DNA from 2 places in the Gryllotalpicola sp. CP2-P1 genome. Region 2 is predicted to be linked to the other one. Evidence: predicted binding sites of a transcription regulator. Region 2 holds the regulator's gene; the other holds the start of a gene.

Region 1 (3,405 bases), on a different contig from region 2:
TGACCGGACTGCAGCCACGGCCGCCTGGGCGCGCTCGCTCGGCGCGGCCCCCGGCAGGTAGGCGATCTCTGCCTCGCCTGCCGGGCGCCGTGGCACACGCGGTGCCCCGTTGCGGCGCTCACGACCGGAATCGCCTGAGCGCTCGTTCTCGGACGGGAAGAACCGGACGACCATGGTCGACGCCGCCTGCTAGGCGCCCTTGCGCTGCGGCAGCTTCGCCACGTTCTCGGCTTCGGGGATCTCGGCCACCGCGTTCGGGTCCTTCACGACACCGAGCTTGACCAGGATCTTCTGCTCGATCTCGGCGGCGACTTCGGCGTGCTGGATCAGGAAGTTGCGCGAGTTCTCTTTGCCCTGGCCGAGCTGATCGCCCTCGTAGGTGTACCAGGCGCCGGACTTCTTCACGATGCCGTGCTCAACACCGAAGTCGAGCAGGCTGCCCTCGCGCGAGATGCCGACACCGTAGAGGATGTCGAACTCGGCCTGCTTGAAGGGCGGCGCCATCTTGTTCTTGACGACCTTGACGCGCGTGCGGTTGCCGACCGCGTCGGCGCCGTCTTTCAGAGTCTCGATACGGCGGATGTCGAGGCGGACGGAGGCGTAGAACTTGAGCGCCTTGCCGCCGGAGGTCGTCTCGGGGCTGCCGAAGAAGACGCCGACCTTCTCGCGCAGCTGGTTGATGAAGATCATCGTGGTGTTGGTCTGGTTGAGCGCACCCGTGAGCTTGCGCAGTGCCTGCGACATGAGGCGCGCCTGAAGCCCGACGTGCGAGTCGCCCATCTCACCCTCGATCTCGGCGCGCGGCACAAGCGCGGCCACCGAGTCGATCACGATCAGGTCGATGGACCCGGAGCGCACCAGCATGTCGGCGATCTCGAGGGCCTGCTCACCGGTGTCGGGCTGCGACACGAGCAGCGAGTCGATGTCGACGCCGAGCTTCTTCGCGTATTCGGGGTCGAGCGCGTGCTCGGCGTCGATGAACGCCGCGATGCCGCCGTTCTTCTGCGCGTTGGCGATCGCGTGCAGCGTGAGGGTCGTCTTACCCGACGACTCGGGGCCGTAGATCTCGATGATGCGGCCACGAGGCAGGCCGCCGATGCCGAGCGCCACATCGAGGGCGATGGAGCCGGTGGGGACGACCTCGACGGGGGCGCGCTCATCGCTTCCGAGGCGCATGACGGAGCCCTTGCCGAACTGGCGATCGATCTGGGCGAGCGCGGTTTCGAGCGCTTTCTCGCGATCGGCTGGAGTAGGCATTTCGTTCCCTTCAAAAAGGACAGCTGCGGTGTCGTCTGCGACAGTACGCGCAGCGTCCGACATCGGCCGTCCGTGCACGCGCATCGGTGTGAAACTCGGCACCGCCTCGGCCTGTGCTGACCAAGTCGGCGCTGAACACACGATAGCAACGGTCGAATCCGTGTTCGACATCGACACGGCGTGTCACGGAGCGAATTTCGTATCAGCCCGTGCGCTTGGCCGGATCGACGAGCCCTGCGCCGTGGCGGCGGGCCATCGGCACGTCCATCGCCTCGCAGAGCGCGAACCACGCGTCTCGAGGCGGCACGCCGGCTGCGAGGGCCTGCTCGACCGTGCGTGACCCGAGCTCGACGATGACGAGCTCGCGCACGAGCTGGCCGCCGTACGCCGCGCCGAACTCGTTCTCGACGGCCCGGTTGAATTCACTCAGTCGCATCGCTCTCCAGGGTAGACAGACGGATGCCCCGGGCCGAAGCCCGGGGCATCCGCAACGAAGATGATGAGATCAGCGCTGGCTGACCAGCTCGCCGTCGAGGCCCGCACCGAAGTCGTCGGGCAGAGCGTCGGGCACCATCGACTCGATGCCCTCGAGCACGGCCAGGCGGTCGCCGACCTCGCGCATGATGACCGAGATCGGGGTGTCGAGCGCTTCGGCGACGGACGCGAGGATCTCGCTCGACGCCTCCTTCTGGCCGCGCTCGACCTCGCTGAGGTAACCGAGGGCGACACTCGCCTTGCTGGCGACCTGGCGCAGAGTGCGGCCCTTCTGAAGACGGAAGTCCCGAAGAACGTCACCGATCTCCTGACGTACCAGGATCATGGGCGCCCCCTTCTTGATCGGTCGGCCGACCATTCGGCCGTGGGTGGAAGCGCCCGACCGGAGCGCTTCTTGCGTTGCACTGTAGTTCACGTTCCCTGCAATCCGCTGGCTAATCGTATGAAAAGTAACGTGAGCGAAACGGCGGCTATTCCGCGAGCGCCGCAACGAGGCTGCGCACCGCCGCGGCGACCGTCTCGGCGCGGATTCCCGCCCGGTCGCCGCCCAGCTGAAGAGCCTCGACCCGCGTCTCGGGCCCGATGGCGAGACCGACGAAGACGGTGCCCACCGGCTGCCCGCCCTGCGCATCGGGGCCGGCGACACCCGTCGTCGAGACGCCGATGTCGGCTGCCTTGCCGTCGACAGCGAGCACGACGCGCACGCGCTCGGCGAGCTGCCGCGCGACGTCGGGATGCACCGGCCCGTGCTCGCTGAGCAGGGTCTCGTCGACCCCGACGACGCTGTGCTTGAGCTCGGTCGCGTACACGACCACTCCCCCGTTGACGACCGCGGAGGCGCCCGCCGGGCGCGTGAGCTCGCCCGTCAGCTGACCCCCCGTGAGCGACTCGGCGACCGCGACGGTGAGCCCGCGCGCCGCGAGCGTCGCGATGAGCGCCGCGGTCTGATCGACCCCTGCAGCAGCCTGCGCGTCAGGCATCCGTCCCCTCCCCCTGCTGGCGGTGCAGCTTGACCGCATTCCACGCGTAATCGAGCCCCGAGACGATCGTGAGCACGAGCGCGATGCCCATGAAGACCCAGTTGACCCAGTGCACCCAGTCGCCGAGCAGCGCCCACAGCGGCACCAGCGCCAGTGAGATGGCGATCGCCTGCGCGACCGTCTTCAGCTTGCCGCCGCGACTCGCGGGGATGACGCCGCCGCGGATCACGGCGAAGCGGTACACGGTGATGCCGACCTCGCGCACGAGGATCACGATCGTGACCCACCACCACAGCTCGCCGATGATCGACAACCCGATCAGGGCGGCCCCCGTCAGTACCTTGTCCGCGATGGGGTCGAGCAGCTTGCCGAGCTCGGTCACGAGGCCGCGGCTGCGGGCGATGTGCCCGTCGATGCCGTCGGTCGCGATGCCGACGATGAACAGCACCGCCGCCCACCAGCGCAGCGCGCCGTCGGCGCCCCCATCCGCGAGGAGCATCCAGAAGAAGACCGGCGCGAAGAAGATGCGCACGATCGTGATCGCGTTGGGCAGATTCCAGTTGCTGGGCCGTGGTGGCTGCTCGGTCACACCCCAAGCCTAGGCAACAACACGGCGCTCAGTCGCGGCCGGTGAGCCCCCAGGCGTCCTCATCGGACGACGCCTCGACCTCTT
Region 2 (3,405 bases):
CACCGAGCAGGGAACGCGTGTCTCCGCACTCATCGACCCGAGCAGGCTGGCGCCGTTCGAGCCGTATCGGCTGCAGGCGGTGGGCCACGAGTGAGGCGCGTGCCGTTCTCGTTTGAGCTGCACCCTGCGCGCTCCCCGCAGATCGCCCGGCAGCTGCCCGACCGCATCGCTCGGCTGGTGGCCGCCGGCCCTGAGTTCGTGTCGGTCACCTACGGCGCGGGCGGCTCGTCGCAGGATGCCTCGCTGGACGTTCTCAAGCACGTGATCGAGCACCACCCGCAGGTGCGCACGATGGCGCACCTCACGTGCGTGGGCTCGACGGTGCAGGCCGCTCACGACACGGTGCGGACGTTCATGGATGCCGGGGTGCACAGCTTCCTCGCCGTACGAGGCGATCTGCCGGCCGGCTCGCCACCTGACGCGTTCCCCGGCGACATCCGCTCGGCGGCGGAGCTCGTGCAGCTGATCCACGCCGTGCAGAGCGAGCGACGCCCCTGGCGCGAGGTGGCGATCCCCGGCACGCCGGGCATCATGCTCGACCGTGACGGGCGCGAGCGCATCGCGATCGCCGTGGCGGCGTTCCCCAACGGGCATCCGTCGTCGCGCTCGTGGCAGCAGGACATCGACACTCTGCTCGCGAAGCAGGCCGCAGGCGCGAATCTCGGGATCTCGCAGATGATCTTCCATGCCGACGACTACTTCCGCATGGTCGACGCCGCCCGTGCCGCCGGCGTCGAGTTCCCCATCCTTCCAGCGATCACGCCGGTGACGACCCCGGCCGGACTCGCTCGCAATCTCGAGCTCTCAGGCGAGCGTGCGCCCGAGGCGTTCGCCGCCGCCCTCGCCGCCGAGCAGAACGAAGCGAGACGTCGTGAGATCGGAGTGGACTTCGCCGCGGACCTGACGCGCCGGCTGCTCGACGGCGGCGCGCCGGGAATCCACCTCTACACGCGCAACATGCACGAGGTGCCGCTGGCGGTGCTCGCGCGCGTCGGCCTCATCGATGAGGCGCGCTTCGCCCAGCTCATCGCTCCCGATTTCACCGGTGCGACACCGGTCGAAGAGCCCGCCTGAGCGGACTCTTCGGGCCCCATGCGTCAGACGGCGCGCAGAACGGCCACGACCTTGCCCAGCACCACGGCCTGGTCGCCCATGATCGGCTCGAACGCCGAGTTGCGCGGAAGCAGCCACGTGTGACCATCGCGCTGCCGGAACACCTTGACGGTGGCTTCGCCGTCGAGCATCGCGGCGACGATGTCGCCGTTGACCGCGTCCTGCTGCTGGCGCACGACCACCCAGTCGCCATCGCAGATCGCTGCGTCGATCATCGACTCGCCCGCGACCTTGAGCATGAACAGGTCGCCGTTGCCGACGAGCCGGCGCGGGAGCGGGAAGACCTCTTCGACCTGCTGGTCGGCCGTGATCGGTACGCCGGCGGCGATGCGGCCGACGAGGGGCACCAGCATCGCGTCGCCCACGGGCGCCTTGGTCTCGAAGTCGTCGGTCTGCTCGGTCGGTGACGGCGGGTCGATCAGGATCTCGAGCGCTCGCGGCCGGTTCGGGTCACGGCGCAGATAGCCCGAGAGCTCGAGCTGGTTGAGCTGGTGCGTGACGCTCGACAGTGAGGCGAGGCCGACCGCGTCGCCGATCTCACGCATGCTCGGCGGGTACCCGCGGGCAGCCAACGACTTCTTGATGACGTCGAGGATGGCGAGCTGCTTGTCGCTGAGGTTCTTGCGGCGCCTGGTGCGCCGTTTGGGCGAAGCGCCAGTGTCTTTGGCGACTGCATCTGTGGTCACGTGAATCCCCAATGTCGGTGGTCCCTGGTTGCATTTCGACCAGTGAGCCACACATTAGCGGCAATCCCCCTCTGTATAGGGGATTTGTTCGAGCGACTCGCCGAAACCGGTGGATAACTTCGCTAGAGACGTGGGACTTGCGCCATAGACAGATCGAAGATAGCTTCGGAATGGTTCGAAAACTCGAATATGCGTTCCGAACCTGGTGACGAAGGTAGAGGTCCACGATGAGCACCATCACTGTGCAGATGTCCGGCGCGGCAGGGCGCCGTCCCGCTCCGTCGGCTGGGGTCGCCCGTTCCCACCTGCGCCTCACCCGCCGCGGTCGCGCGCTGCTTGTCGCTGTCGTCGCCGCTCCCGTGCTTGCCGTGACAGTGTGGTTCGGGCTGAACGGGGGCGGCGCGGCAGCCGACGGTCACTCCGCCGCCCGTCCCGCAGCGGTCGAGCAGGTGACGGTGGCGCAAGGGCAGTCGCTGTGGCAGATCGCGGTCGAGGTCGCACCTCACGACGATCCGCGTGACGTCGTCGCGGCGATCGTCGACATGAACGGCCTGCAGAGTTCCGTCCTGACCCCGGGGCAGACGCTCGCGATTCCCTCGCAGTACTCGAAGTAACGCGCCCCAGCCGGCGGTCCAGGCGACTCAGAGCGCGTGATGCGCCCCGCCTACGATGGATGAGTGACGTCACTCTCCGAGCTGCCGATTCGAGACGACCTGCGCGGGCGCGAGCCCTATGGTGCGCCGCAGAGGCACGTGCGCGTCGAGCTCAACGTGAACGAGAACACCCACCCGATCCCCGGCGATGTCCAGGCGGACGTGCTCGCCCGATTGGCCGAGGCGGTCGCGGGCGCGAATCGATACCCCGACCGTGAGTTCGTCGAGCTGCGGTCGGCTCTCGCCGCCTACCTCGGGCACGGCCTGACACGCGATCACCTGTGGGCCGCGAACGGCTCGAACGAGATCCTGCAGCAGCTGCTGCAGGCGTTCGGAGGCCCGGGGCGCAGGGCGCTCGGCTTCGCCCCGACCTACTCCATGTACCCGCTGCTGGCATCCGGAACCGGAACCGAATGGGTGGCGGGCGACCGCGATGCCGATTACGAACTGTCCGCAGCGCGCGCGGCCGACTGGGTGCGGCGAGTGCAGCCCGACGTCGTCATTCTCTGCTCGCCGAACAACCCGACCGGGACTCCGCTCTCGCTCGACGTCATCGAGTCGGTGTACGACGTCGCACGCGGGATCGTGATCGTCGACGAGGCGTACGCCGAGTTCTTCCCGGCCGGCGAGCCGAGCGCTCTGACGCTGTTGCCGGGCCGTGAGCGCCTGGTGGTCTCGCGCACCATGAGCAAGGCCTTCGCATTCGCGGGCGTCCGGCTCGGCTACCTCGCGGCGGATCCGGCGATCGCCGATGCGCTGCGCCTCGTGCGCCTGCCGTACCACCTGTCGGCCCTCACGCAGGCGGCCGCGCTCGGAGCCCTGGCCCACTCGGGCGAGATGCTGGCCATGGTCGATGAGATCAAGGTGCAGCGCGACCGGATCGTCGACGGGCTGTCGGCCCTCGGCTACCGGCCCTATCGCACCTGGAGCAACTTCGTGCTCTTCGACCGGGT

The links. Region 2 encodes LexA, which represses DNA repair genes until DNA is damaged. Its sites were predicted from a motif close to TCGAACANNTGTTCGA; they were not measured.
Region 1: a site for LexA is predicted at 1,410-1,425, ahead of recA (recombinase RecA). Genes of this name have one in related genera too.

What each region holds. Positions count from the first base shown of each region.
Region 1 covers NZ_JBLRDT010000048.1:10,526-13,930, reverse strand. Annotated here, with positions in the region: gene ACM2XV_RS05920 (regulatory protein RecX) at 1-174, opposite strand, end outside; gene recA (recombinase RecA) at 190-1,257, opposite strand; gene ACM2XV_RS05910 (DUF3046 domain-containing protein) at 1,460-1,693, opposite strand; gene ACM2XV_RS05905 (helix-turn-helix domain-containing protein) at 1,763-2,077, opposite strand; gene ACM2XV_RS05900 (CinA family protein) at 2,223-2,732, opposite strand; gene pgsA (CDP-diacylglycerol--glycerol-3-phosphate 3-phosphatidyltransferase) at 2,725-3,321, opposite strand; gene ACM2XV_RS05890 (FtsK/SpoIIIE family DNA translocase) at 3,350-3,405, opposite strand, start outside.
Region 2 covers NZ_JBLRDT010000030.1:4,046-7,450, forward strand. Annotated here, with positions in the region: gene hflX (GTPase HflX) at 1-94, shown strand, start outside; gene ACM2XV_RS04205 (methylenetetrahydrofolate reductase) at 100-1,074, shown strand; gene lexA (transcriptional repressor LexA) at 1,098-1,799, opposite strand; gene ACM2XV_RS04215 (LysM peptidoglycan-binding domain-containing protein) at 2,027-2,413, shown strand; gene ACM2XV_RS04220 (histidinol-phosphate transaminase) at 2,477-3,405, shown strand, end outside.